Regions from separate parts of the Rhizobium sp. TAL182 genome, predicted to be linked through region 3. Evidence: riboswitches for the same ligand, from Rfam matches in the RefSeq annotation. Region 3 holds a riboswitch; each other region holds the start of a gene.
What was found. A riboswitch is a leader RNA that binds a small molecule or an ion and turns the genes downstream of it on or off. The one in region 3 is predicted to bind cobalamin.
Positions count from the first base shown of each region.

Region 1: another riboswitch for cobalamin. It lies ahead of bluB (5,6-dimethylbenzimidazole synthase); the one in region 3 lies ahead of Tal182_RS18760 (CbtB domain-containing protein).
Region 2: another riboswitch for cobalamin. It lies ahead of nrdH (glutaredoxin-like protein NrdH); the one in region 3 lies ahead of Tal182_RS18760 (CbtB domain-containing protein).

Region 1 is NZ_CP021024.1:2,547,619-2,557,399, forward strand. Features, by position in the region: gene Tal182_RS12790 (ribonuclease H) at 1-494, opposite strand, end outside; gene Tal182_RS12795 (hypothetical protein) at 661-1,032, opposite strand; gene Tal182_RS12800 (DUF6596 domain-containing protein) at 1,109-2,347, opposite strand; gene Tal182_RS12805 (YciI family protein) at 2,344-2,706, opposite strand; gene Tal182_RS12810 (DUF2865 domain-containing protein) at 2,988-4,085, shown strand; gene bluB (5,6-dimethylbenzimidazole synthase) at 4,089-4,778, opposite strand; cobalamin riboswitch at 4,820-5,006, opposite strand; gene Tal182_RS12820 (3-deoxy-7-phosphoheptulonate synthase) at 5,383-6,447, shown strand; gene Tal182_RS12825 (TolB family protein) at 6,444-7,271, opposite strand; gene Tal182_RS12830 (NAD+ synthase) at 7,298-8,977, opposite strand; gene Tal182_RS12835 (DUF1003 domain-containing protein) at 9,167-9,697, shown strand; gene Tal182_RS12840 (GFA family protein) at 9,715-9,781, opposite strand, start outside.
Region 2 is NZ_CP021024.1:4,056,637-4,066,417, reverse strand. Features, by position in the region: gene Tal182_RS20230 (helix-turn-helix domain-containing protein) at 1-215, opposite strand, end outside; gene Tal182_RS20225 (heavy metal translocating P-type ATPase) at 286-2,523, shown strand; cobalamin riboswitch at 2,934-3,160, shown strand; gene nrdH (glutaredoxin-like protein NrdH) at 3,422-3,643, shown strand; gene nrdI (class Ib ribonucleoside-diphosphate reductase assembly flavoprotein NrdI) at 3,657-4,070, shown strand; gene nrdE (class 1b ribonucleoside-diphosphate reductase subunit alpha) at 4,049-6,217, shown strand; gene nrdF (class 1b ribonucleoside-diphosphate reductase subunit beta) at 6,411-7,385, shown strand; gene Tal182_RS20200 (adenylate/guanylate cyclase domain-containing protein) at 7,489-8,712, shown strand; gene queE (7-carboxy-7-deazaguanine synthase QueE) at 8,823-9,551, opposite strand; gene queD (6-carboxytetrahydropterin synthase QueD) at 9,548-9,781, opposite strand, start outside.
Region 3 is NZ_CP021024.1:3,727,860-3,737,640, reverse strand. Features, by position in the region: gene Tal182_RS18765 (histidine phosphatase family protein) at 186-740, opposite strand; cobalamin riboswitch at 797-947, shown strand; gene Tal182_RS18760 (CbtB domain-containing protein) at 973-1,182, shown strand; gene Tal182_RS18755 (CbtA family protein) at 1,296-2,030, shown strand; gene Tal182_RS18750 (hypothetical protein) at 2,084-2,653, shown strand; gene Tal182_RS18745 (sulfite oxidase-like oxidoreductase) at 2,638-3,300, opposite strand; gene Tal182_RS18740 (sensor histidine kinase) at 3,491-5,284, shown strand; gene Tal182_RS18735 (sigma-54 dependent transcriptional regulator) at 5,281-6,615, shown strand; gene Tal182_RS18730 (tripartite tricarboxylate transporter substrate binding protein BugD) at 6,864-7,847, shown strand; gene Tal182_RS18725 (tripartite tricarboxylate transporter TctB family protein) at 8,056-8,517, shown strand; gene Tal182_RS18720 (tripartite tricarboxylate transporter permease) at 8,527-9,781, shown strand, end outside.

The DNA.
Region 1 (9,781 bases), 1.2 Mb from region 3:
TCATCCGCGCGTTCGTTGCCGGCTATGCCGGAATGGCCCTTGCACCAGGCAATGGTTACCAGGGCATTCTGTGATAGTTGAAGATCGACCGCTTTCCAGAGTTCCGCATTGGCGATGGTCCGGCTTCGGGCGTTCCCATTCGGACCGCTTTTCTTCCAGCCGTTATTCTTCCAAATGTGCCGCCTGTCGTTGCAGCCTTTGACGGCATAGATCGAATCCGACCAGATGGTCGCGGCTTCGCCCGTTGCTTCGCTATTGATCCACATGACTGCCTGCAAGACGGCGGTCAATTCCATCGAATTATTGGCGGAATCACGCACACCGCCGAAGCTGGACGCGATTTCCGCCGCCTCGCGATAGACGACAAAGGCCCAGCCTCCGTGCCCGGAACAGGGGTCATAACAACCGTCCACGAAGACGTGGAGCCCGTGTTGAGCTTCCGGCACCCCGGCTGTCATTGCGGGGGAGCATAGCTCGTTGGAAATGACTGCCATTTTCGCCTTCGCTAAGCCCATTGCCCGAAGCGGACATTGGAATTGTACCTTCCGTTGTGTCAACTATTGATGTCAGCGACGCCGATGGTCTGGCAGCCGCTTCTGGCCTTGGCCCAAAGCAGGCATTGCTCTGAGCCAAAGGCTGAACGGTCTGGAGACGGCGACGTCAGTTGTTCGCAGATCGTTTGGGAGGCTCGGCCAGGTTGATCCGGTTGCCCTCACCGTCGAATATCTGAGCCACGCGCCCAAAGTCGCCTTCGATTTTGTTGGCGAGTTGCAAGCGCTGACGCGAAAGCCTTTCGAGCTCAACCTCGAGCTCGGGGACGACGATCGTTATGATCCCGTTGCCGGCGCGTTCGTCATCCTTCCAGACCTGCAGGCCGGCTCCGCCCATATTACGCCACTGAGCCATGCCCGGTATCGGTTTGCTATCTGCGGGACGTCCCATGAGCTTCTCATACCAGATGAGCGCCTCGTCAAAGTTGGAAACGGCGGCGGAGGCGAAGATGCTCTGGACAGTTATTGAAGTGGTGGTCATGTCGTACTCCTTGGTTGGACAAACGGATGTCGTGAAGGAGTGGTCGATTTCGACAGGCCGCGCAAAAAAGCTCGCATCAACACAAAACTTTTGAGCGCTGTTCTTCGAGGTGGCGTCGTTCTGCCTCCGACCAACACAATCCGATAGCGATCGTGAAAGCTTCCGCCGCCTCGACATGCCTGCCTAGATCGGCGCAAATCTGCGCGCGGGCCGTCCAATACGGCAGGTAGTCGGCCATTCGTGGATCGCGGGCAAGCGCATATATGTCATCAAAAGCCGCGTCTACCTGCCCTATCCGCATGAGGGCCACGCACCGATTGAGTGTCACGACAGGCGACGGGGCAATCCTGCCCAGCACGTCATAGAGAGAAACGACGGCCTGCCAGTTTGAGATACCGCTCAAACGGCGCGCGACATGAGCAGATTGGATGGCCGCCTCGATCTGGTAGCGGCCGGTCGGACCGTTTGCATTTGCTTCTCTGAGGAGTCCTTCGGCGAGGCGCAATTGCTTGCGATCCCAAAGTCCGACATCCTGGCTGTCCAGCGGTACGAATGCGCCATCGGGCCCCCTGCGGGATAATCGCCGCGCCTCTGCATAACGCATCAGCGCGAGAAGACCTTTCGGTTCCGGCTCTTGCGGAAGCAGGGATACGACCACGCTTGCAAGCCAGATTGCCTCTTGTCCGAGCGCTTCCGCCCCGTCGATGTCCATCCACCCGCTGGTATAGGCGGCATAGATGGAGGCGAGTACCGGCGGCAAGCGGTGCGACAGTTCCTCCTTCTCCGGCACAAGGAACGGAATTTTCTCATCTCTGATCCTCGCTTTGGCTCTTACAAGCCTCTGCCCCATGGCCCCAGGAGAGACGAGAAACCGTGCGCCGATATCTGCAGCGGTCAGGCCCAGCACGGTCTGGAGGATCAGCGGCGTTCGCGCCGAGACATCGATGCCAGGATGTGCGCAGGCAAACATGAGCGCCAGTCGCCTGTCCGCAATCTCCTCGTCCATTTCCGCCGCGGTCGAGAGTTCCTCGGTAATGAGAGCAAGATGATCGGCGCTCTTCGCCTTCACTTTGTGCCTGCGCCAGTCATCGAGCTTGCGCCTGCGGGCGATGGTCAACAGCCAGGCATCGGGGTTGTCGGGCACGCCATCGACAGGCCATTTTTCGAGAGCCGTGAGGAAAGCCGTCGCGAGCGCATCCTCGGCGGACGCGATATCACCCAACCGCCCGCCAAGATAAGCGACGAGTCGGCCGTAGCTCTCGCGCGCCACCCGCTCTGCTACACCTCGGGCAACGCTGGAACCAGAAACCGTCATTCCGCATATTCCGACGCGTCCCTGATGCGACGAACCTCAACGGTTCCCCAGGTCGCGGCAGGGCAGCGTGCCGCCCATTTGTTGGCCTCGTCCATATCGGCGACGTCGATGATAAAGTACCCACCGAACTGTTCGCGAACATCGGCATAAGGGCCGTCCAGAACGCTGACCTCGTTTCCTTGAACACGAACGAGATTGGCCTCAGAGGAGCTGACGAGCGCATTGCTCGAGACGAACGCAGCCGCCTTCTCCAGCGCTTGTTGATAGGCATACATCTGCCCCATGAAACGCGCCATGTCCTCGGGCGCTATGGAGTTCCCGGCAGTTTCGTCCGCATGCAGCATCAGCATGTAGCGCATTGCTTCATCCTCAGTGAAAGCCAATTCCCCACAGGAACGAGCGCCGAGAATAACAATTCGTGTGAAGAAGGGAACTGCTGTTGACGGCTGCAGTGTCCGCCTCCGGGTGCAATGCTGCGCCGACTTACCTGACGGAAGATTATCTGCGTCTTCTGGATAAAATCTCGAAAATGCGCTAGGAATTGATCCAAGCTTATTAAGAGAAACACGTTAAGAGACAAGGTACGGCGGATGGACGCCACCTTTGACCGATCGACACTTTCTCATTCCCGGACAACGCCGTGAAACGCCGAAACCTGTCTCTTGCTCTTGTGCTTGCGCTGGCATCGCCGGCCGCCGCACAGAGCAGCGCTATTTGCAACGACTTGCGCGGTCGCCTTGCCGACCTACCACGATCGATCGGCAACAATAACGGTCCGGAAGCCCGCCAATACGCCAGCGCAATCGCCGAGCAAAACCTCGAATTGCGCAAAGTCCGCAACGATCTGCGCAGCTATGGCTGCACCTCAGGCAGCATGGTCGTGATCGGCGGTGAGAATGCCGATTTTTGCGCCGAGCTTTCTGACGCCGAGGCCCGGATGATCGATAATATCCGCTATCTCCAGGACCGCCGCAACGAGCTGCGCAGCCAGGCCGGCGATGACGACGCGCGCCGAGAATTGACGGCGGCACTCGAACGCAATGGCTGCAACAGCGAAAATTTCTATACCCCGACAGAGCGCAGCGCCAGCGAGCCCGCCCCAAGCGTCGAGGAACAGGCGATGCGCACCGACACATTCATCCCGCTCGGCGGCGGTGAAGAGGCCGATCCGCGTTACGGCCTGCCGAGGACCGAAATGTTTTCGCCGGTCAGTACCATCTGCGTTCGCAGCTGCGACGGCGGCTTCTTCCCGATCAGTTCGAACACCACCTCGGTCGATTTCGGCCGCGATGCCCAGACCTGCGCCAAGATGTGCCCCGGCATCGAGACCGAGCTCTTTTATCGCGACGTGACCAGCACCGAAGCCTCGAACATGATTTCGGCCGCAACGGGTGCGCCCTATAGCGCCATGAAGAACGCCTTTGCCTACAAGAACCGCGCGCCTGGCGAAAAAAATTCCTGCGCCTGCAATCTCACCGCCTATTACGAGGAGATGCGCGGCAAGCAGGCCCTGAGCGAACCGCCGCAGCAGGGCTCGATCACGACGGTCCGCACCAATCCGCCGGCGAAAGATACCGCGGCAGCATCAGCCCCGCCGCAGCCATCCGTTCCCGAACGTCCCTACGACCCCACGCAGAACAAGGTCCGTCAGGTCGGCCCGCAATTCCTTGCCGGCGACCAGGGCTCGATCGACCTTGCCAATCCGGCAACGCCGGGCCCGCAACCACAACAGCAGTAATCGCTAAGGGTCGTTGCGTCCCCATCCATCATGGAACACGAGTTCCTCGAGCGGTAGCCGCTGCCGCCAACCTTTGACCGAGAGTTCCGGTTCATCATAAAGCCGGTCGACAAAGCCGGCACAGAGCCACGCGACCACCTCGATATGCTCGGGTATGCCGAGAATTGTTTTCAGGTCGCCTTCACGAAAGATGCTGACCCAGCCGATGCCGACCCCTTCGGCGCGGGCCGCAAGCCAGAGATTCTGGATTGCGCAAACGGTCGAATAGGAATCCATCCGCGGATTGTGCGTCCGTCCCAGCACCACGCTGCCGCCGCGGGTGGGATCGCAGGTCACGCATATGCCGAGCGACGCCTCCACGATGCCTTCGAGCTTCAGGGAGCGGTACGCCTGCCGCCGTTCGCCGTCGAACATCAGTGCCGCCTCTTCGTTGGCCTTTGCAAAAGCGTCCCGGACACGCGCGCGCACGGATTCGCTTTTCACCAGGATGAAGTTCCACGGCTGCATGAAGCCGACGGAGGGAGCGTGATGGGCGGCCATCAGAAGCCGCGCCACGACATCGTCCGGCAACGGATCGGGCAGGAACTGGCTGCGCACGTCGCGTCGGGTCAGGATCGCGTGATACACGGCCTCGCGTTCGGCCGGAGAAAAACCGGATGCCTCCGACAGGGCATCCTCAACAAAGGGTCGCATCGTCAAATCCCCAACAACGCAACCGCCCGCCGTCCGCGCGGGTTGGGTCTATCTTGCCAGGCCGGTCTTCTGACTTGGCGTCATCCGTCTGCCGCAGCCTTCCCGGCAAAAGCCAGTGGCATGATGAAGCGGCGGGCGTCGGCCTTACAGCGTTGGGCACGTTCCGGTCTTGCACCGGATTCCCGATTCTCCCGCGTGAAAGCGGGCACCTGACGAGGTATCTATTTCAGGAAAGCGCTTCGCGGGCAAGCGGAGGCAGCCGAGCCCGATGAGGCCGTTAGGCAAACAGCGATTTTTCCGCCTGACGTGCCGGTGAACAGGCGGCGGCTGGTCACGACCACGCTCGCAAACGCATTGGAGACTGCTGCACGCCCAAGCCCTCTTTCAGGCCGCAGATTCTGCGTGACAACGGAAGGCCGCCACGCTAAATACGCCGCATGTCGATCACTTCTGTCTACGCCTCGCGATTTTATTGGTACCGCTGCTCCCAGCGGATGCGGGCCCGTGCGTAACTGAATTCGACGCGACGACCACCCGAACAGCCGCTAGTCTACCTGGCGGCTTTTTTTGTTTCCGCACGGTATGACAAAACAGGAGCCACACCGTGCCCGATACCATTGATGATCTGCGTATCCTCGAAATCACCCCGCTGACCAAACCCGCAGATATCATCGCGGAAATCCCCCGAACCGTTGCCGTCAGCGAGACGGTGACCAGCAACCGTCATGCGATCCATCAGATCCTCGAGGGAGAAGACGACCGCCTGATCGTCGTCATCGGCCCCTGCTCCATCCACGATCCTGCTGCAGCACTCGAATATGCCGAGCGCTTAGCGGAACAGCGGCAGCGCCTCTCCAGCGATCTCGAAGTAGTCATGCGCGTCTATTTCGAAAAGCCCCGCACCACGGTCGGCTGGAAGGGTCTGATGAACGACCCGCATCTCGACGGCAGCTACCGCATCGAGGAAGGGCTTCGCATTGCCAGGCGCCTGCTGCTCGACATCAACGCAATGGGCCTGCCCGCTGGCGTTGAATTCCTCGAGACGATCACGCCGCAATACATTGCCGACCTTGTCAGCTGGGGTGCGATCGGCGCGCGTACGACCGAAAGCCAGATCCATCGCCAGCTCGCCTCCGGCCTCTCCTGCCCGATCGGCTTCAAGAACGGCACCGACGGCGGCGTCCGTGTCGCGCTCGACGCCATCCTGGCCGCATCGCAGCCGCATCACTTCCCGGCCGTCACCAAGGACGGACAGGCGGCAATCGCCTCGACAAAGGGCAATGAGGACTGCCACATCATTCTGCGCGGCGGCAAGCGGCCGAATTACGAGGCGGCCGATGTCGAAGCCGTCACAGCGGAATGCCTTAAACTCGGCGTCGCCCCGCGCATCCTCATCGACGCCAGCCATGCCAACAGCGGCAAAGACCCGATGAACCAGCCGCTCGTCGTCCATTCCGTGGCCTCGCAGATCGCCGCCGGAAACTATCATATCAAGGGCATGATGGTGGAAAGCAACCTCGTCGCCGGCCGCCAGGATCTCGTTCCCGGCAAGCCGCTGGTCTACGGCCAGTCTATCACCGATGGCTGCATCGACTGGAACATGTCGGTGACGGTATTGGAAGACCTGGCGAAAGCCGCTGGCGCGCGGCGCAAGGCGGCAGCGGCTTAATCAGCCGGGAAATAGCGCACATAAGCGAATTCTTCGCCATCAGGAGACCAGCAGGGCACATTGATCGTGCCCTGCCCACCGAAAAGTTCGAACAGCGTTTTCAGGTTGCCGCCATCCATGTCCATCAGCCGCAGCCGCACGTCGAGATCGCGCGGATGATCGAAAACCGAGGGGTCATAGGACAGGATCAGCACCTTGTCATTTTTCGGTGACGGATGGGCGAACCAATTGCCCTGATTGTCCGAGGTCACCTGCTCGAGGCCCGTGCCGTCGGGGTGGATACGCCAGATCTGCATCAGCCCGGTGCGGCTGGAATTGAAGTAGATCCATTGTCCGTCGGCCGAATAATCCGGTCCATCGTTGCGGCCTTCGCCATGCGTCAGCCGCGTCTCGGCGCCGCCGTCAACGGAAATGGTATAGATGTCAAAGAGATCGTCGCGGATGCCGCAATAAGCGAGCTGACGCCCGTCCGGCGACCAACCATGCCAGTAGGAGGGGTGGTTTTCAGTGACGAGCCGCGGCGTGCCGCCTTCGATCGGCAGGATATAAATGGCCGACTTGCCGAATTCGGTCTTGTCCGAGATGACGATTTCGGTGCCATCAGGTGAAATGCCGTGATCATTGTTGCAATTGACGGCAAAGCCCGTATCGACCCTGACCACCTCGCCGCCATCGAGCGGCAGCCGGAAGAGCAGCCCGTCGCCGTTGAGCAGCAGGTAGGAACCATCAGGCGAGAAGTTCGGCGCTTCCACCAGCCTGTCCGTTTGCCAGACCTCGCGAGCCCTGCCCGTCCCGACATTGTAGATCTCGACCGAGCTGCGCATATTGCCTCCCTGACATGTCGATTGGGTCAGCGATCCCGGAATCGATTGGTAATCGGATAGCGCCGGTCGCGGCCGAAATTCTTCTTGGTAATCTTCACGCCCGGCGCCGATTGCCGGCGCTTATATTCGGCGAGATAGAGCAGATGCTCGACCCGGTGAACGGTCGCTACGTCATGGCCGCGCGCGACGATCTCCTCAACAGCCATTTCCTTCTCCACCAGGCACTCGAGAATATCGTCGAGAACGGGATAAGGCGGCAGCGAATCCTGATCCTTTTGATCGGGACGCAGCTCGGCCGATGGTGCCTTGTCGATGATATTCTGCGGAATCACTTCACCCGACGGGCCTAGCGCGCCCGGCGGCACATTCTCGTTGCGCCAGCGGGCTAGCGCATAGACCTGCATCTTGTAGAGGTCCTTGATCGGATTGAAGCCGCCGTTCATGTCGCCATACAGCGTGGCGTAGCCGACCGACATTTCCGACTTGTTGCCCGTCGTCACCACCATCGCGCCGAACTTGTTGGAGATCGCCATCAGGATGACGCCGCGCGCGCGGCTCTGCAAGTTCTCCTCGGTGATTCCGCTCTCCGTACCCTCGAAGAGGTTGGACAGCGCGCTGCTGAAGCCGGTCACCGGCTGCTCGATCGGTACGATGTCATAGCGGCAGCCGAGCGCCTTGGCGCAGTCGGCTGCATCCTTCAGTGAATCTTCCGAGGTGTAACGATAGGGCAGCATCACCGTTCGCACCCGCTCCTCTCCGAGAGCATCGACCGCGATCGCTGTGCAGATCGCCGAGTCGATGCCGCCGGAAAGGCCGAGAACGACGGTTTTGAAGCCATTTTTATTGACGTAGTCGCGGAAGCCGAGCAGGCAGGCGCGATAATCGGCCTCCTCACCCTCGGGGATAGGCGCCATCGGCCCTTCGGCGCAGTGCCAGCCGGCTTCCCCACGTTTCCATGTCGTCACTGCAAGCGCTGTCTCGAACTGGCTCATCTGGAAGGCGAGCGATTTGTCGGCGTTGAAGGCGAAGCTCGCCCCGTCGAACACGAGCTCGTCCTGCCCTCCGAGTTGGGCGGCATAGATCAGCGGCAGGCCGGTCTCGATCACCTGCTTCAGTACCACCTGGCGACGGATATCGACCTTGCCGCGATAATAGGGGGACCCGTTCGGCGACAGCAGGATCTCCGCCCCGCTTTCGGCCAGCGTCTCGCAAACGCCGAGATCACCCCAGATATCTTCGCAGATTGGAATGCCGAGCCGCACGCCGCGGAAATTCACCGGCCCCGGCATGGCCCCCTGCACGAAAACCCGCTTCTCGTCGAACTCGCCGTAATTCGGTAGATCGACCTTGTCGCGCACCGCGACGACCTTGCCGCCGTCAAGCACGGCGACGGAATTATAACGCCCCCTCTCGTCCTGCCTGGGGAATCCGATGACGACGCCCGGCCCACCATCGGCGGTGTCCGCCGCAAGGCTTTCCACCGCCTTCCAGCAGGCGCGGATGAAGGCCGGCTTCAGCACCAGGTCCTCCGGCGGATAGCCGGAGATGAAAAGCTCGGTCAACACGAGCAGATGCGCGCCCTCTCGGCCTGCATCAGCGCGTGCTTCACGTGCCTTGGCAAGATTGCCGGCGACATCACCGACCGTGGGATTGAGCTGGCCGATAGCAATGCGGAAGATATCGGAGAGAGCGTTTTCCTGTGTCATGTCATTTGTTTAGCCTGCGGCTCCCGTTACCGCAACACGTTCGCGACCAAAGCGTTGCACCGAGCTCACGAATTTTTCGTGAACAGGCGCGCTGGAGGCTTACGGCACCGATGCATTGCAATTTACCGGCGGAGCGGAATACTGACGCACGAAAGCGGCAGCATCGTTAACGGTCATCGGAAACAGGCCATGAATAATTTTTCGAACTTCGTGCACCATCATTTCGACAAACCGGCCGACGAACTCGGCGACACGGAAAAGCGCGTGCTGGCGAAAGCGCACGAGCGCAAGATCATCTCGACCGATGTCAACGCCGCCTTTTCTGCCGAGGCCTCTTTTGGAGAACGCATCGCCGACAGCATCGCCCGTGTCGGCGGCTCATGGTCCTTCATCCTCGGCTTCCTGGCCTTCCTCGTCGTCTGGACGATAATCAACACCATCGTTTTGGCGAGTGGCGCTTTCGATCCCTATCCGTTCGTCTTCCTGAACCTGATCTTGTCGATGCTCGCCGCCATCCAGGCGCCGATCATCATGATGTCGCAGAATCGTCAGGCTGAGCGCGACCGCTTCGAGGCAGCCAAGGATTACGAAGTCAATCTCAAAGCCGAACTCGAAGTGCTCTCCCTGCACCAGAAGATCGATATGCGCGTCCTGACCGAGCTGACGGCGCTGCGCGAAGACGTCGCTCGTCTCAACGCCGCGCTCGCAGCCAAGACCTGACGCGGGGCATCCTCAAATCAACGGGGCGGATACCTGTCATATTGCGGCAGACCATCTGATATCTCGTAGAAATCCCCCTTGTCG
Region 2 (9,781 bases), 330 kb from region 3:
AGGGTGAGCAGCGTGCGGATCGCCTCGATCTCGAAACCGAGCTCGCGCGCGTGGCGGATGAAAGCGAGGCGGCTGATGTCGGCAGGTTCGAAGGATCGCTGGTTGCCTTCGCTGCGGCTCGGCGCCGCGAGCAGGCCGATGCTTTCGTAATAGCGCACCGTTGGCACCTTGACACCGCTTCGACGGGCCGCCTCGCCAATCGTGATCTTTTTCATGATTTTTCTCTTGCACCTCTAGTCGCTAGAGGATGTAGGGGGGATGCTTCTGTTTGACAAGGAAGCGGATATGGCTGAGACGAGCGAGACACGATACAGGGTCGGCGGCATGGATTGCGCCGCCTGCGCGAGCAAGATCGACACCGCAGTCAGGCGCATAGCAGGCGTTGCCGATGTCACCGTCTCGGTGGTGACAGGCACCATGACCGTCCGGCATGACGGCAGCAGCGATCTCGAGGCAGTCGAGAGGAAGGTGACGGGGCTTGGTTATTCCGTCTCGCCCTTTACCGGAAATGAGACGCCCGCGCGTGAAGGCCGCCCGCACCATCACCACGATCATGCCGCTCATGGCCATGGCGATCACGACCATGCCGGGCATGATCACGACCATGCCCATGACGAGAAGGAAATCGAAGGCCTGCATGGGCACGACCATGCGCCGATGACCGGTCCTTGGTGGCGGAGCAGGAAAGGCCGCCTGGCCATTTTTTCGGGTGCGGCACTCGCTGTCGCCTATGCCGTCGGCCATCTGGTGCCGGCGATCGCGTCCTATGCCTTCTTGGTCGCGATACTGGTCGGTCTGCTGCCGATTGCGCGGCGAGCCGTCATGGCGGCTTTGTCAGGCACGCCGTTTTCGATCGAGATGCTGATGACGATCGCCGCCGTCGGCGCCGTCATCATCAATGCGGGCGAGGAAGCGGCAACGGTCGTATTCCTGTTCCTCGTCGGCGAGCTGCTCGAAGGCGTGGCGGCGGGCAGGGCGCGTGAAAGCATCCAGTCGCTGACGGCCCTGGTGCCGAAGACCGCGCTGCTCGAAGACAATGGGCAGATGCGCGAGGTGCCGGCGGAAAGTCTTGCCGTCGGCGCGGTCATCATGGTTCGTCCCGGCGACCGCATCTCTGCCGACGGCGTCATCGTATCAGGCGAGAGCGCGATCGACGAGGCTCCGGTGACGGGCGAGAGCACGCCGGTGCGTAAGGGCGTCGATGCCGTCGTCTATGCCGGTACGGTCAATGGCGATGCGGTGCTCAGGGTTCGCGTCACGGCAGCCGCTGCCGACAATACCATCGCTCGCGTCGTCAAGCTGGTGGAAGAAGCGCAGGAATCGAAGGCGCCGACGGAGCGGTTCATCGATCGGTTTTCGCGCTACTACACGCCAGGTGTCGTCGTCGTCGCCGCACTGGTCGCGGTCATTCCGCCGCTGTTTTTCGGCGGCGCGTGGAGTGAATGGATCTACAAAGGCCTTGCCATCCTGCTGATCGGCTGCCCCTGCGCCCTCGTCATCTCGACGCCGGCGGCGATCGCCGCTTCGCTGTCGGCGGGCGCACGGCGCGGGCTGCTGATGAAGGGCGGAGCGGTCCTGGAGACGCTCGGCAAGGTGACGATGGTCGCCTTCGACAAGACGGGCACGCTGACGGAAGGCAAGCCTCGGGTCACCGACATCCTTTCCTTCGGATTGAGCGAGGCGCAGCTCCTGTCGCGCGCGGCTGTGCTCGAGCAGGGCTCCAGCCATCCGCTGGCACTGGCGATTCTCCACCGCGCCAAAGCGGACGGCGTGCCCGTGCCGCCCGCCTTCGAACTGGAAGCGCTGCCGGGCAAGGGGGTCACCGGCAAGGTCGGCGGCGAGACAGTGGATCTCTTATCGCCGCCTGCCGCACGCGAGCGTGGGGCGCTCAACGGGGAACAGGAGGCGCGTATTGCAGGGCTCAATGATGAGGGCAAGAGCGTATCGGTGCTGCTCGTCAATGGCGCTGCGGCCGGCCTGATCGCCATGCGCGACGAGCCGCGCGAGGATGCCGAAGTGGGGCTCTCGGCGCTCAAATCGGCCGGTGTCAAGGCGATGATGCTGACGGGCGACAACAAGCGGACGGCGGCCGCCGTCGCCGGCATGCTCGGCATCGACTGGCGCGGCGAGATGATGCCCGAGGACAAGCAGCGGGTCGTCGGTGAATTGAAGCGCGAAGGTTTCGTTGTCGCCAAGGTCGGCGACGGCATCAACGACGCGCCGGCGCTCGCTGCCGCCGATATCGGCATCGCCATGGGTGGCGGCACGGATGTGGCGCTGGAGACGGCCGATGCCGCCGTGCTGCACGGACGCGTCGGCGACGTGGCGCGGATGATCGCGCTTTCCAAGCGCACGATGCGCAATATCTTGCAGAATATCACCATCGCCCTCGGGCTGAAGGCTTTCTTTCTGGTGACCACGATCGCCGGCATTACCGGGCTCTGGCCGGCGATCCTCGCCGATACCGGCGCCACCGTGCTGGTGACGATCAATGCGCTGCGATTGCTTCGGATAAAGGTATGAACCCGACTGGCGGTGGGAAGACTGCCGATTCGGGCCTACCCCGGGAATCGAAAATAGCGGAGCCGGCCATCTGCCGGCTCTCAGTTTGCTGACAAAGTCTCCTCCGTCATGCTCGGCCTTGTGCCGAGCATCTAACCACCGCAACTATTAGACAGGAAAACGGTTTAATTTTCAGATGCTTAATTGGACGTGCGCAGATCCTCGGCACAAGGCCGAGGATGACGTCGCGGGTTGCAGTGCTTTGTCAGCAGCCTAGGAGGCAGCTTGCCGGCCGGTTCACGTCGAGGCCTTCTCCACAGCCTGTTTTCGTTAAGCTTTCGTTATCCCTGTTTTTCACAGGAATACAGCGATTTCAAACCTGCCGTAACGCAATGCACAAACCATCCGTTGACGTGAATTTGGATTCGCGTACTATATCTAGTGTTCGAGGTTCCCTCGATTCGTGAGGATCGAGGGCTAAGACGGGAATACGGTGCGTTGCGCCATCATGGCGCGGCGATGCCGGAGCTGCCCCCGCAACTGTAAGCGGCGAGCAACTGCCCAATTTCAGGTCACTGAGGCATGATGCCTTGGGAAGGCTGGAGCAGAGTGCTTTGACCCGCGAGCCAGGAGACCTGCCTTGAACGAAACGTCCACGGGCGGGGTGTACGGAAGGTCGCGTGATCGAATGCGGAATGATCCGCGCCTGTTGCGCTGCCCCGAACGTCCGCATGAGCACTTCGGGGTTTGAAGTCATGTCGAGAACATCAAGGCCGTCGCCCGCGCACATCCTGCGAGGGATGATATCAGGCGTTTAAAGCGCCAACCTTGCCACATCATTATCAAGCATTGTCCCGGACGCCGTACGGCGCCCGATCCAGCCCTGCGTCCTGAATCCATTGACATCACGAGGAACATGATGAGCGTTACCGTTTACAGCAAGCCGGCCTGCGTCCAATGCACTGCCACCTACCGCGCCCTCGACCGCCTGGGCGTGGACTATGAAATCGTCGATATTTCCCAGGATGCCGAAGCGCTCGATCGTGTGCGCGGCATGGGCTACATGCAGGTTCCGGTCGTGGTTGCCGGCAGCCAGCATTGGGCGGGTTTCCGACCCGACATGATCAGCGCGCTTTCCTGAGCTGAGAAAAGCGATGGGGCTGATCGTCTATTATTCCAGCCGATCCGGAAATACCCATCGTTTCGTCGAGAAGCTGGGGCTGCGCGCGGCGCGCATTCCCCTTGGCGCTGAGGACATCCATATCCGCGAACCTTATGTGCTGATCTTGCCTACCTATTGCGGCGACGGCGGCCCCGGGATCGTAAAGGGAGCCGTGCCCAAGCCGGTGATCCGCTTCCTCAACGATGCGGAAAACCGCTCCAACATCCGCGGCGTGATTGCCGCGGGCAACAGCAATTTCGGCGAGACCTACGGGCTAGCCGGCGATGTCATCTCGAAGAAGTGCCAGGTGCCGTATCTCTACAGGTTCGAGCTTCTGGGAACGGCCGAGGATGTCGCCAATGTCAAAGACGGGATGGGACGATTTTGGACACGGGAACAAATCTGACGCGGGATGCGGGCGCAAAACCGCTGAAGGCGGCTGAAACGCTCGATTATCACGCGCTGAACGCGATGCTGAACCTCTATGACGATGACGGCAAGATCCAACTCGACAAGGATCGCATGGCGGCCAGGCAATATTTCCTGCAGCATGTGAACCAGAACACCGTGTTTTTTCACAATCTTCGAGAAAAGCTCGATTACCTCGTCACTGAGGGCTATTACGAGCAGGAGGTGCTCGACCAATATTCCTTCAATTTTGTCCGCGACCTTTTCGATCAGGCCTATGCCAGGAAATTCCGTTTTCCCACTTTCCTCGGCGCTTTCAAATATTACACCAGCTACACGCTGAAGACCTTCGACGGAAAACGTTATCTCGAGCGCTACGAAGACCGCATCTGCATGGTGGCGCTGACTTTGGCGCGGGGCGACGAGGCCCTTGCCCGCGACATGGTCGACGAGATCATATCCGGCCGTTTCCAGCCGGCGACGCCGACCTTTCTCAATGCCGGCAAGAAGCAGCGCGGCGAACTGGTCTCCTGTTTCCTGTTGCGCGTCGAAGACAATATGGAATCGATCGGCCGGTCGATCAATTCGGCGCTGCAATTGTCGAAGCGCGGTGGCGGCGTGGCTTTGTCGCTGACGAACATACGGGAGGCCGGTGCGCCGATCAAGCAGATCGAGAACCAGTCCTCCGGCATCATCCCGGTGATGAAGCTGCTCGAAGACAGCTTCTCCTATGCCAACCAGCTCGGTGCGCGCCAGGGGGCGGGCGCGGTTTATCTCAACGCCCATCATCCCGACATCATTCGCTTTCTCGACACCAAGCGCGAAAATGCCGACGAGAAAATCCGCATCAAGACACTGTCGCTCGGCGTCGTCGTGCCCGACATCACCTTCGAACTCGCCAGGAACAATGAGGACATGTACCTATTCTCGCCCTACGACGTGGAACGCGTCTATGGTGTGCCCTTCACCGAGATTTCGGTGACGGAAAAGTACCGGGAGATGGTGACGGACGCCCGTATTTCGAAGAAGAAGATCAAGGCGCGCGAATTCTTCCAGGTGATCGCCGAAATCCAGTTCGAAAGCGGTTATCCCTACATCATGTTCGAGGACACGGTGAATCGGGCGAACCCGGTGGCCGGGCGCATCTCCATGAGCAATCTCTGCTCGGAGATCCTGCAGGTGAGCGAGGCGAGCCAATATAACGATGATCTCTCCTATAGGGATCTCGGCAAGGATATTTCCTGCAATCTCGGTTCGCTGAACATTGCGGCGGCGATGGATTCAGCCGATTTCGGCAAGACGATCGAGACCTCGATCCGGGCGCTGACGGCGGTCTCCGACATGAGTCATATCTCCTCGGTTCCGTCGATCGAGAAGGGCAATGACGAGAGCCATGCGATCGGGCTCGGCCAGATGAACCTGCACGGCTACCTCGCCCGCGAACGCATCTATTACGGCTCCGAGGAAGGCGTCGACTTCACCAATATCTATTTTTATACGGTGACCTATCACGCTATCCGAGCCTCGAATCTGCTGGCGGTCGAGCGCGGCGCCCGCTTCACGGGTTTCGAGAATTCGAAATACGCCTCGGGCGAATATTTCGACAAATATACCGAGCAGGAATGGAAGCCGGCGACCGAGAAGGTGCAGTCAATTTTCGACGACGCCGGCATACATATTCCGACGAGGGAAGACTGGGTGGCGCTGAAAAAGGCGGTGATGGCCTCCGGCCTCTATAATCAGAACCTGCAGGCGGTGCCGCCGACGGGATCGATCTCCTACATCAATCACTCGACCTCCTCCATCCATCCGATCGTCTCGAAGATCGAGATCCGCAAGGAAGGCAAGATAGGCCGGGTCTATTATCCGGCGCCGTTCATGACCAACGACAATCTCGATTATTACCAGGACGCCTACGAGATCGGGCCGGAGAAGATCATCGACACCTACGCGGCGGCGACCCAGCACGTCGACCAGGGTCTGTCGCTGACCTTGTTCTTCCGCGATACGGCAACGACGCGCGACATCAACAAGGCGCAGATCTACGCCTGGAAGAAGGGCATCAAGACGATCTACTACATCCGCCTTCGCCAGATGGCGCTTTCGGGTACGGAAGTGCAGGGGTGTGTGTCGTGCACGTTGTGATTTGATTTCGCTTCTGAGGATTTGCCCCTCACTCTAACCCTCTCCCCGTAAAAACGGGGAGAGGGGACGTGCCAAACGCAGTGTCGAGGATTGACGAAGCCGATGCGGCATATCCTTCGCCCCGCAGGCAGGGAGAAGGTGCCGGCAGGCGGATGAGGGGCAAATCCGGACACATTCCTCAAGAGGGACCACAATGAACATGCAACTGAAGCCAGCCTCCCGCGTGCGCGCCATCAATTGGAACCGCATCGAGGACGACAAGGATCTCGAAGTCTGGAACCGGCTGACCGGCAATTTCTGGCTGCCGGAGAAAGTGCCGCTGTCGAACGACATTCCTTCCTGGGCGACGCTGACGGCGGCCGAGCAGCAGCTGACCATCCGGGTCTTCACCGGTTTGACCCTGCTCGACACGATCCAGAACGGCGTCGGCTCCATCAGGCTGATGGAGGATGCGGCGACACCGCATGAGGAGGCAGTGCTATCCAATGTCTCCTTCATGGAGGCGGTGCATGCGCGCTCCTATTCCTCAATCTTCTCGACGCTGTGCTCGACGCCCGATGTCGACGATGCCTATCGCTGGTCGGAAGAGAACGAATTCCTGCAGCGCAAATCGGCGCTGATCATCGAGCAGTATCGCTCCGGCGATCCCCTGAAGAAGAAGGTCGCCAGTGTCTTCCTCGAAAGCTTCCTGTTCTATTCCGGCTTCTACCTGCCGATGTACTGGTCGAGCCGCGCCAAGCTCACCAATACGGCCGACATGATCCGGCTGATCATCCGGGACGAGGCGGTGCACGGTTATTATATCGGCTACAAGTTCCAGCGCGGCCTTGAAACGCTCTCCGAAGAGCGCCGGCTGGAGATCAAGGATTTCGCTTTCGACCTCTTGCTCGAACTCTACGACAACGAGGCGCGATATACCGAAGCGCTCTATGACGGCGTCGGGCTGAGCGAAGACGTCAAGAAGTTCCTGCATTACAACGCCAACAAGGCGTTGATGAACCTCGGCTACGAGGCGCTGTTCCCGGCCGAAGCCTGCAAGGTCAATCCGGCGATCCTTTCGGCATTGTCGCCGAATGCCGACGAGAACCACGACTTTTTCTCCGGCTCCGGGTCCTCCTATGTCATCGGCAAGGCAGTGGCCACCGAGGATGAAGACTGGGATTTTTGAGACTTGATCGCAGTTTCCCCTTATCATTTGCCTGCCTGTCGACCACATACAGCGGAAATCGGATCCGGCTTTTGCCGGTGACGCGGCGTAACGGGAGTTTTTGATGTCGTCTTTTCCAAGCAAGGTCGGGAGTGCCGTTGAGGCGGAGGAGGGTGTCTGGCCGATCCGCAGGAGACGGATTCTCGACTGGCTGGTGAACGAGACGCGCGGCGAGCGCTTCATCGACAATATCCTGGTCGAGATGTGCGGCAAGCTGCTTTCGGCAGGGGTGCCGGTGACGCGGGCGACGCTGCATTTCCGCACGAACCATCCGCAATGGATCGGCGCCCGCATCCTGTGGAAGGAAGGTCTGGCGGAGGCCAAGATCGACACATTCGCCTATGGCATCGAAAACACGCCGGAGTTTCTGAACAGTCCGATCAATGCGATCCATCAGGGTGCCGAGGAGCTGCGCAAACGGCTGGAAGGCGCAGCCGACGGCGACCTGGATTCATTCTATCAGGAACTGCATGACGACGGCCTGACCGAATATATCGCTTGGCCGATCGAACACACCTTCGGCAAACGGCATGTCGTGACATTTTCCACCTGCCGGCCGGGCGGTTTTGCGAGCGAACATGTCGATTTCCTGCGCGATCTCCTGCCGGCCCTGACCCTCGTCAGCGAAATCAGGCTGAAGAACATCATGGCGCGCACGCTGCTGCAGACCTATGTCGGTCCGCATGCGAGCGAGCAGATCCTGTCGGGTGTCACGACCCGCGGCAGCGGCGCGACCGTCGGCGCGGCCATCATGATCTGCGACCTGCGCGATTTCACGGCGATCTCGGATCTCTGGCCGCGCGACGACGTTATCCATCTTCTGAATGATTATTTCGATGCCATGTCGGACCCGATCGAACGGCATGGCGGGGAAATCCTGAAGTTCATGGGAGACGGGCTGCTGGCGATCTTCCCATTGGCCAAGGAAACGGCCTGCCTCGATCTGCTGGAGGCGATCCGCGAGGGGCAGGCGTCGATGGCCAAGCTGAACGAGGAGCACCTGCGCACGGGACGCGAACCGCTACGCTACGGCGTCGGTGTGCATGTCGGCGACGTCATGTATGGCAATATTGGCTCTCGCCGACGGCTGGATTTCACCGTCATCGGCCCGGCGGTCAATGTCGCCTCGCGGCTGGAAAGCCTGACCAAGGAGGTCAAGCGTCCGGTACTCTTGTCGCGGGCTTTCGTCGAAATGGCAGGCTGCGCGAAAGACATGGACAGTCTCGGCACCTTCCCGTTGCGCGGGCTCGGAGAGCCTGTCGATGTCTTTGCTTTCCCGGAGCGGTAGAGCATGTCGCGCAAAAGTGCGCAGCGGTTTTACGACAACGAACTGCGTAAAAACAAAGACCTAAAGCGTGGAGCGAATCTGAAAGAGATCGCGACACGCTTCAGGCGGGCTCAGACGCCGCGCTTGTTTCCCCACAGCAGCACGTGCAGTTGCGGCAGCACGCGTGGCGCAAACCATCCGTCGGCCGTCACCTTCTCGACAAGCCAATGCATGCGATCCATCACGCCGTCGATATCGATGCGCGCGTCGTCGTCTTCGGGTGGGGGCGGCGTGTGATTGCCCGGCTGAAGGTACAAGGGAATATAGGGGTAGCGCTGGCCCACCTCTCGGGCGAAAGCATAATCGGGATCATCGAAGACGACGACTTTCAGCACGATCTCCGGCCCGCCGGCTGAAAGCCGTAGACAGTCGTCGATTTCCCCCCACTCGGTTTGCATTCCGCTCGACGGCGGCTTGGGACTCAAGACCAGGACATCGAGATCGCGAAACCAGTTCCGCGCCACACTTCCCTGCGTTTCCAGCGCGAAGCGGTATCCCTTGGCATGACCGAGTTCGATCAGCGGCCCCAGGGGCTGGATCGCCGGATTGCCTCCGGAAAGGGAAACCGTCAGCGGTCTGCTTCCGGAAAGTCTTGTGACCTCCTGCCAGATCGCCTCGACGGACATCGGTATCCATTGATCCCGGAACACGCTATCGACTGCATGAAGGCTATCGCACCAGGAGCAGCGGTAATCGCAGCCGCCCGTCCTGACGAATACCGTCGGCAGCCCGATCAATGCGCCTTCGCCCTGTATGGTCGGGCCGAAGATCTCGCTGACGCGGATGGTCTCCGCGCTCATGGCCGGTACTCCGCCCAGGTTTTCGGCGTTTCGCTGACGCGGACGGACGAAGTCTCGGGAAAGCGCTGCTTGCACCAGTCGTAGAAATGCCTGGCCAGGAACTCGGAGGTGACTTTCGAATGACCGAACACGTCGTTCAGATGCCGATGATCGAGGGTCTCGTCGATATAGCGCTTGAGCGGCGAGAGGTCGTGATAGTCACGCACGAAGCCATCGTCATTCAGGGTTTC
Region 3 (9,781 bases):
AGGATGAGACCGGCCAAAACCGTGAACGTCGCGACGCGCATCAACCGCAGGCGCCGTGTACGCTCTCCACTCCAATCATATGTCATTCTTCCATCTCCTTGGGACAAGGAAGTAGTCCCCGCAAAACCGGGTTCAACAGGAATGACGCGATTTGCTTGTGTAAGGCTGGAGAAAATAAGGAATCTCTAATGCTGGAGGCGCAGAGACCAGCGGCTTCCGTTGCTGGTCATGCGAACGATGGCGAGTGGCTCGACGTCGCTCAGCCAGAAGGAGGAGGGCGGCGCCTGAAGCACATGCGCGACTGCAGCCCGGATGACGGCCGCGTGGCTAATGGCGATCACGTGACCGCTTTGGGCGGACTGGGCATCCATCCAGCCAGCGACGCGCTTTCGCAGGTCGAGAAGACTCTCGCCGCCGTGCGGGGCAACCCCCGGCTCGGTCATCCAGGCCATGAGATTTTCCGGCTCTTCCGCCTCAATCGCCTCGATCGATCTGCCAGCCCAGCGGCCATGGTCGCAATCTCGAAGCGACGGATCAATTTGCGCTTCGAGACGGAGCGCCTCAGCCGTCTGGCGGGCGCGCAAGGCGGGGCTTGTGACAATACGATCGGCGTAGGGCAGGGCGGCGATCCTGGCTGCTTCTTCCACGGCCTTTTCTTCCAGCGGTTCGTCGAGCGGAAACAGGGCCTTGCGGTTCGCCGCCGTCGCCCCGTGGCAGATCCAGGTGAGGCGCGTATTCACGGTTGTTCTGATCTCCGAGGACGGGGTGTGGACGGCCTTTGCGGGCTTCGTGAAGTTTCGTTGACAGTCTCTTCGGCGTGCAGATATAACCGTGCTGTTGCGGGTTTGGAAGCCGGTGGAAACCCGGCGCGGTCGCGCCACTGTGACCAGTGTGTCGAAAGCTCTTCACGCTGGAAGTCAGACCCTGCCGCACAACACTCTTTCGACTGAACGCGTCATTCCGGAGGAATACATGTCTGACACCACTTTCGCGCCCGTTGCGGCGCCGGCCCCGATCCCGGTTGGCGAGATCCTTCCCTGGGCGATCTTCGGCGGTCTGCTGATGCTCATCGTTCTTTATTTCGTCGGCACCGAGGAGGGCGCGATGGCGCTGTTCAACGGCATGTATGTGCACGAATTCGTGCATGACGGCCGCCATCTTCTCGGCTTTCCCTGCCACTAAGCGCATCGCGATCTTTCGGATTCGTTTCTCGCGCTTTAGGTCTTTGTTTTACGCATGTCGGTATCGCAAAACCGCTGCATACTTTGCGCGACATGCTTAGGGGGAATACTGACATGGTTGGAAAGCTCCTGCTTCGCGGCATGCTTGCGGGCCTGATTGCTGGCATGCTCGTTTTCGCTTTTGCGCATATCTTCGGCGAGCCGCTGGTCGATGCGGCAATCGCCTTCGAGGAGGCGAGCGCCCAGGCTGCGGGCGAAGCTGCCGAACCTGAAATCGTCAGCCGGGCCACGCAGGCCGGTCCCGGCCTTTTCACAGGCGTCATGGCCTACAGCATCGCCGTCGGCGGGCTTTTTTCGCTCGCCTTCGCCTTCGTGCACGGCCGCTTCAGCAGCCTATCGGCGCGCGGCACCTCGGCCGTCATCGCCATTGCCGCCTTCGTGGCGGTCGTTCTGGTTCCCGGCATCAAATATCCGGCCAACCCGCCGGCGGTCGGCAATCCCGATACGATCGGCGTCAGGACCGAACTATTCTTCCTGATGATCGTCGTTTCGCTCGCCTCGCTGGTTGCCGCGATCGCGCTGTCGCGCCGCCTTGGCGAGCGTTTCGGTCTCTGGAACGGCGCGATCATTGCCGGCATCGCCTATCTCGTCTTCATCGGCTCGGTTCTCTATCTGCTGCCGCCGATCAACGAGGTGCCGGAGAATTTCTCGGCGATGGTGCTCTGGCGGTTCCGCAGCACCACGCTCGGCATGCACGCGATCCTTTGGACAACGCTCGGTCTTGTTTTCGGAGTGCTGGCAGAAAGGCCTCTTGCCGCCAAAAGCGGACTGCTGCCGACGTTCCGGTGATGCGGCATATCGGCAGGCTTGCTTTTCTCGGTCTCATCGCGAGCCTATCGCCAATGTCTATCGGAAATGCCCTCGCCCATGGGAGCAGCTCTGGCGGCTCCCATGCCGGGCTCGATATTCCGGCAATTTCCCACGGCGAGATGGCGGTCATTTCGGAGTATCGCAGCAGCATCAGCACGCTGGCGTCACGGGCGGCCGATACGAACGAACCGTTCCGGCGTGTCCTGAACTACTCGGAAATCCAGTATTCCTATTGCCTCTGGGGACGGATGCCGGGCAGTGTGACGGACGAAGAGAGCCCGTTCAACGAATGCACCCATGCTTATCTAGCGGCGACCAAAGCCGTGCTGATGGCGATGCGTGAGATGCCGCGGGAGGCAACTGCGGCGGGCGAAATCATCTCGGCCATCGACGCCGAGATGGCGGGCCGCGGACTTGCCTTCATCACCTGCCAGTTCAGCGGCGAGGCGTTCAATACCGCTAATATCGTCAAGCCGAATTGGAGCAAGGTGCCGCTTCATCCTGCCAGCATGGTCTCACTGACGGGGTTGGCCGCTCTGTTCGGTCTTGCCGTTCTTGCACTACGCCGCTTCCTGCGGCCGAAGGCTCAGTCGTCGGAATAGCGCTGCTCGCGCCACGGATCACCATGCATATGGTATCCGTTCTTTTCCCAGAAGCCGGCCTCGTCGGCGGCGATCAGCTCGATGCGGCGCAGCCACTTGGCGCTTTTCCAGAAATAGAGATGAGGCACGACGAGCCGCATCGGCCCGCCATGCTCCGGTGTCAGCGGCAGGCCTTCCCAGGAGGTCGCCAGAATCGTATCCTCGGCGGCGAAATCGGCGAGCGGCAGATTGGTTGTATAGCCGTCGTAACTTGTCAGCATGACGAAGGCTGCTTCCGGCCTCGGCATGGCAAGGTCGAGCAGATCGCGCGTCGAAACGCCCTTCCATTTGTTATCGTAGCGCGACCAGGTGGTGACGCAGTGGATGTCGCTGATCCTGATGCTCTGCTCGATCGCCTGGAATTCGGTCCAGGTGAGGGTGAGTGTCGTTTCGACCAGGCCGCGTACTTCAAGCCGCCAGCTCTCGGTTGAAATGACCGGTTGCTGGCCGAGATCGAGCACCGGCCAGTTCTTGACGAGGTGCTGGCCGGGCGGCAGGCGCTCGGCCTCGGGACGGCTGATGCGGCCGGTCAGGAACTTGCCCTCGGATGCCCAGCGGCGCTTGGAGCTGGTGAGCTTGCTATCGGCGGGCGTCTGATCATCGCTCATGAATGGGTCTCCTTGCGGTGCAGCAAATAGGACATCCGTTCCTGCCGAGTGTCAAGTTTCGGCGAGCCCTTGGAAATCCTCGCTTGCCTCATTAAACTGAGCCGTCGGGCATGCCTTGCTGGGGAGTGAAGGCAGAAGGGAGGAGCCGGATCTGTCTTCGAGATATCGTGCCATCGCGGCGTTGTTACTGGTGCCGCTCGTCACTTTCGCCTTCTTCACCTATGGAAGTGCGATTGCGACGCGCGCCTATATGCAGGAGGCTTCAGCCCAGGCGGGAACGGCGCTGCGCCTAGCCGTCTCGGCACTCAGCGGCCACCTCAACCGCTACGAGGCGCTGCCGGCGCTGATCGCCGATCACGACGATATCAAGGAACTGGTCAGCGCGCCCGAGGACATGGCGCTTCGCGATGCGGCCAATCTCTATCTCAAGGAAATCAATGGGCTTTTGAAATCCTCCGACATCTATGTGGTGAAGCCGGACGGGGAGACGATCGCGGCGAGCAATTACGATGGCCCGGGGAGCTTCGTCGGCCAGAATTTCAACTACCGGCCCTATTTCCAGGAAGCCATCGAAGGCCGGCAGGCGCGGTTTTATGCTCTCGGCACCACGTCGCTAAAGCGCGGCTACTATTTCTCTGCTCCGATCAGGGTCGGTGCGGATATTCGCGGTGTCATTGTCTTCAAGGTCGATATCGACATGATCGAATCTTCCTGGAGCGGCGGCGAATACAAGATCTTCGTCTCCGATCCCGAGGGCATCATCTTCATGTCCGGCAGCCCGGAATGGCTCTATGGCGCGATCCTGCCGCTGACAGCCGATCGTATTGCCCGGACCGAGGCGTCGCGGCGCTACGCCAATGCGAAGCTGACGGCTCTGCCGGTGACGCGCCATCGCTTGGAGCCGCATGATCTGATGACGCTTGCGAGCGATCGGGGCGCAAGCGAATATCTGGTGCTGTCGCATTACATGCCGGCCGAGGACTGGACGGTGAATGTGCTGATGGAAACGAGTTCTATCCGCGCCCAGGCGCGCACCGCGCTTGTCGCCGTCTTTCTCATCCTTTGCATCGCCGGTCTCGCTGTAGCGGTCATTCGCCAGCGGCGGGCGCGGCTTGCCGAGCGCATGTTGATGCAGGCCGAAGCGCGGGGCGAACTGGAGCGGCGGGTGGAGGAGCGCACGGCCGATCTTGCCCGAGTCAACAGCCGCATCGAGGAGGAGATCGCCGAGCGGCGGATGACTGAGCAGCAGCTTCGCCAGACGCAGGCCGACCTCATCCAGGCGGGCAAACTCGCTGGTCTCGGGCAGATGTCGGCTGCGCTTTCGCATGAATTCAACCAGCCGCTTGCCGCTGCCAAGACCTATACGGATAGCGCTTCGGTGTTGATCGACCGCGGTCGGATGGAGGAGGCGCGCGACAATATAAGGCGGATCGGCGGGCTCATCGACCGCATGGCCTCGATCAGCCGGCACCTGCGCAACTTTGCCCGCAAGCCGAACGAGAAGCTCGGGCCGGTTTCACTCGACGAGGCGATGCGCGATACGCTTGAGATTATCGCTTGGCGGCTGAAGGCGGCGGACGCCGAGCTCCGGCTCGATCTCGGAACCCGGCCGCCGGTGGTGCGCGCCGGATCTGTGCGGCTGCAGCAGGTGCTGGTGAATGTGATCTCCAATGCCGCCGATGCGGTGGAAGGTCTGAGTGACAGGCGCATCGAGGTTTCGGCCTCCGAGGAGGCCGGCAAGGTGGTGCTGACGGTGCGTGACCATGGGCCTGGCGTGCCAGCGGCAATCGCCGAGCGCATCTTCGACCCCTTCTTCACGACCAAGGGTGTGGGCAAGGGGCTCGGCCTCGGACTGTCGATCTCCTACAACATCGTCAAGGATTTCGGCGGCAGCCTGACCGCCGCCAATCATCCCGAAGGGGGCGCGGTGTTCCGCATCGAGCTGCAATCGGCGGCAGGGTCGATGCCGGAGGCGGCGGAATGAACGAGGCCAAGATCCTGCTTGTCGACGACGAGGAGGAACTGCGCCGCTCGACGGCGCAGGCGCTGGAGCTTTCCGGCTTCAGCGTCGAGACCTTTTCGAGCGGCGACCATGTGCTGGAACTGATCGGCTACAGCTTTCCCGGCGTCGTCGTCAGCGATATCCGCATGCCCGGCATGGACGGCATGACCTTGATGCAGAAGATTCGTGAGATCGATCAGGAGGTGCCCGTTATCCTCGTCACCGGCCACGGCGACGTCCAGCTTGCGGTCAAGGCAATGCGTGAGGGCGCCTATGATTTCATCGAGAAGCCGTTCACGCCTGAAATGCTCGCCGGCGTTATCCGCCGGGCGATGGAGCGGCGCGGTCTCGTGCTCGAAAACCGGCTGCTGAAGGCGGTCGCCGGCAAACGCGACGATATCGAGGCGCGGCTGCCGGGGCGCACCCAGGTGATGGTGGATCTGCGCTACCGCATCCGCGCGATCGGCGCCAGCGATGCCGATACCCTCATCGTCGGCGAGACCGGGGCGGGCAAGGAGGTCGTGGCCCGTGCACTTCACGATATCAGCGCCCGGGCGAGCCGGCCATTCATTGCGATCAATTGTGCCGCCCTGCCGGCAAATCTGATCGAGAGCGAGCTCTTCGGCCATGAGGCCGGCGCCTTTCCCGGCGCCGTCAGGCCGCGTTACGGCAAGTTCGAACATGGCCGCGGCGGCACCATCCTGCTCGACGAGATCGGCTCCATGCCCTTCGACCTGCAGGCGAAGTTCCTGCGGGTGCTGCAGGAGCGGGTGATCTCCAGGCTCGGATCGAACGAGGTCGTGCCGCTCGACGTGCGCTTCATCGCGACGAGCAAGGTCGATCTGGAGGCTGAAGTGGCCGCTGGCCGCTTCCGCGCCGATCTCCTCTACCGACTGAACGTCGCAACGCTGCATGTGCCGTCGCTATCGCAGCGGCGGGCGGACGTTCCGCTGCTCTTCCTGCAGCTGGTGCGGGAAGCGGCCGCCCGCTACGGCCGCGACGAGGTGGCCGTGCCGCCGGAGGTGATCTCCGACATCGCCCAACGCGACTGGCCCGGCAATGTGCGCGAGTTGAGGAATGCCGCCGACCGTCTGGTCCTTGGGCTCGACAATGGCGGACGGCAGGCCGAAGAGGCAACTGGGCTTGCGGAGCGGGTCGCCGAATTCGAGCGAGGGATTATCGCCAGCGCGCTGGTGGCGCATGGCGGCAGCCTCAGGCCGGTTTACGAATCCCTCGGCATCTCCCGCAAGACCCTTTACGAAAAGATGCAAAAATACGGCCTCGACAAGCGGATGCTGACTACCGAAAGCTGACTTTGGGTCCCTGGTGCATTCTCCGGGGCAATGGTGCTGTAGCACTGGACCGTCGCGTGTTGGGTGGAAATCCACCCATCGCCTATGCCGTTTGTTTCCAAATCGACCCATGCTGCATTGCACTGCCGGAGAATCGTCTTGCGGAAGCGACGGTAATGATTGCGGCTCGATTTCTCCCGGCGGCAAATAGGTGATCGCCGGCGCGGAGGATGTGTCGGCGGGCTTGCTGTTTCATCAGGGAGGAAACGATGAAAATCCTGAAGGCCGTGCTCGGCCTGACCGCGGCTGCCGCGGTTTCTCTTCTCGCCAGTGTCGCTTCGGCGCAGACCTATCCCGAGCGCACCATCACCATGGTCGTCCCCTTTGCGGCGGGCGGCCCGACCGATACCGTCGCACGCCTGGTGGCTGAATCCATGTCGAAGGATCTCGGTCAGCAGATCGTCGTCGAAAATGTCGGCGGCGCCGGCGGCACGCTCGGCGCCGGCCGGGTGGCGAACGCCGATCCCGATGGCTACACGATCCTGCTGCACCATATCGGCATGGCGACAAGCGCCACGCTCTATCGCAAGCTCGCCTATGACACGCTCGGCGCCTTCGAATATGTCGGCCTCGTCACCGAGGTGCCGATGACGATCGTCGCGCGCAAGGATTTCGAGCCGAGCGATCTCAAGGGACTGATCGATTACGTCAAGGCCAACAAGGACAAGGTGACGGTCGCCAATGCCGGCATCGGTGCGGCTTCGCATCTCTGCGGCATGATGTTCATGAGCGCCATCCAGACGCCGCTCACGACCGTTCCCTATAAAGGAACCGGCCCGGCGATGACGGATCTGCTCGGCGGCCAGGTCGATATCATGTGCGACCAGACCACCAACACCACGAAACAGATTAAGGGCGGCACGATCAAGGCCTATGCGGTGACCTCGCCGAAGCGTCTCGACGTGCTGAAGGATGTACCGACGGCTGTCGAAGCCGGCCTGCCGGGCTTCGAAGTCGGTATCTGGCATGGCATCTACACGCCGAAGGGTACGCCGGCCGCGATCAACGAACGCCTGTCGAAGTCGCTGCAGCTGGCGCTGAAGGATCCGAATGTCGGCGCCCGCTTCGCCGAACTCGGCACAGCGCCGTCTTCCGATGCAGATGCGACTCCTGCTGCTTTGAAAGCCAAGCTCGAAAGCGAGATTGCCCGCTGGAAGCCGGTGATCGAGGCTGCCGGGGAATATGCGGACTAGTGAGGGATGTGCCAGGAATAGCCTCTCACCCTAACCCTCTCCCCGTAAACGGGGAGAGGGGACCTGCCCTGAGCAATTGCGGAAAAGGCGAAGGCTTGCGGCATGTTCCCTTCTCCCCGCAAGCGGGGAGAAGGTGCCGGCAGGCGGACGAGGGGCAATCGCTGCAGTAACGGCCTCTCGTGAACCATCTCCAACTCCAGGAGACACCATGAAATCCATCAGTTTCGATAGTACCAATGCGATCTGCGGCGCGCTGTTCGTCGCGACGGGCGCTTTCTTTGTCTATCAGTCGGTCGGGCTCGACCTGGGTACGGCATTGCGCATGGGTCCCGGCTATTTCCCGTTCATCCTTGCGTGCGCGCTGATACTTCTCGGCGCGATCATCTTCATTCAGGCGCTGCGTGTGGAGGGGGAGCCGGTCGATCCCTTCGCCTGGCGCGGCATGCTCTTCATTCTGCCGGCTCCCGTCTTCTTCGGATTGACGGTGCGCGGGCTTGGATTTGCGCCGGCGCTGTTCTTCACAGCCTTCATCGCCTGCTTTGCATCGCGCAAGATGAACCTGGTGTTCGCGGTCGTCCTGTCGCTGCTGCTGACGATCTTTTCGGTCGCCGTCTTCAGCTATGGGCTCGGACTGCCGTTCGAACGCTTCGGCCCCTGGGTCCGGTTCTAGGAGGCGGCGATGGATCTTTTCAGCAATCTCGCGCTCGGCTTTGCCACGGCGGCAACGTTCGACAATCTTCTCTTCTGCCTGATCGGCGTGCTGCTCGGCACGCTGATCGGCGTGCTGCCCGGCATCGGCGCCACGGCGACGATCGCCATGCTCTTGCCGATCACCTTCCAGCTCGAGCCGGTCTCCTCACTCATCATGCTCGCCGGCATCTATTACGGTGCGCAATATGGCGGCTCGACAACGGCGATCCTCATCAACATGCCGGGCGAATCCTCCTCTGCCGTCACCGCGATCGACGGCTATCAGATGGCGCGCAAGGGCAGGGCGGGGGCGGCGCTGGCGATCGCGGCCCTCGGCTCCTTCTTCGCCGGTACGGTCTCGACCTTTCTCGTTGCGGTCTTCGCGCCGCCGCTGACCGACATCGCGCTGCAATTCGGATCGGCTGAATATTTCTCGCTGATGATCGTCGGCCTCGTTTCCTCGATCGCGCTGGCGCACGGCTCAGTCGTCAAGGCGCTGGCGATGGTGGCGCTCGGGCTGCTGCTCGGCCTCGTCGGCACCGATATCTATACCGGCACGCCGCGTTTCACGCTCGGCATCCGCGAATATGCCGACGGGCTGAATTTCGTGGCGCTCGCCGTCGGCGTCTTCGGCGTCGCTGAAATCCTGCGCAATCTCGAGGGAGAGTCGACACGCACGGTGCTGATGGCCAAGGTATCGGGTCTCTTGCCTTCGCGCCAGGAATTCAAGGAGATGATCGCGCCCATCATCCGCGGCACCGCGATCGGTTCGGCGCTTGGCATCCTGCCCGGTGGCGGGGCGATCCTCGCTTCCTTCGCCTCCTATACGGTGGAAAAGCGCTTGTCGAAGACGCCGAAGGAATTCGGCCAGGGCGCGGTCGCCGGCGTCGCAGGGCCGGAATCGGCCAATAATGCCGGAGCGCAGACCTCGTTCATTCCGCTGCTGACGCTCGGTATTCCGGCCAATCCGGTGATGGCGCTGATGATCGGCGCGATGATCATCCAGGGCATCGTGCCGGGCCCGAACGTCGCCACCGAGCAGCCGGCGCTGTTCTGGGGCATCATCGCCTCGATGTGGATCGGCAATCTGATGCTCGTCATCCTCAACCTGCCGCTGATCGGACTCTGGGTGAAGCTTTTGACGGTGCCTTATTATGTGCTCTTCCCCATTATCATGGCCTTCTGCTCGATCGGGGTCTACAGCGTCAATTCCAACGTCTACGACCTCTATGCTGTCGCCTTCT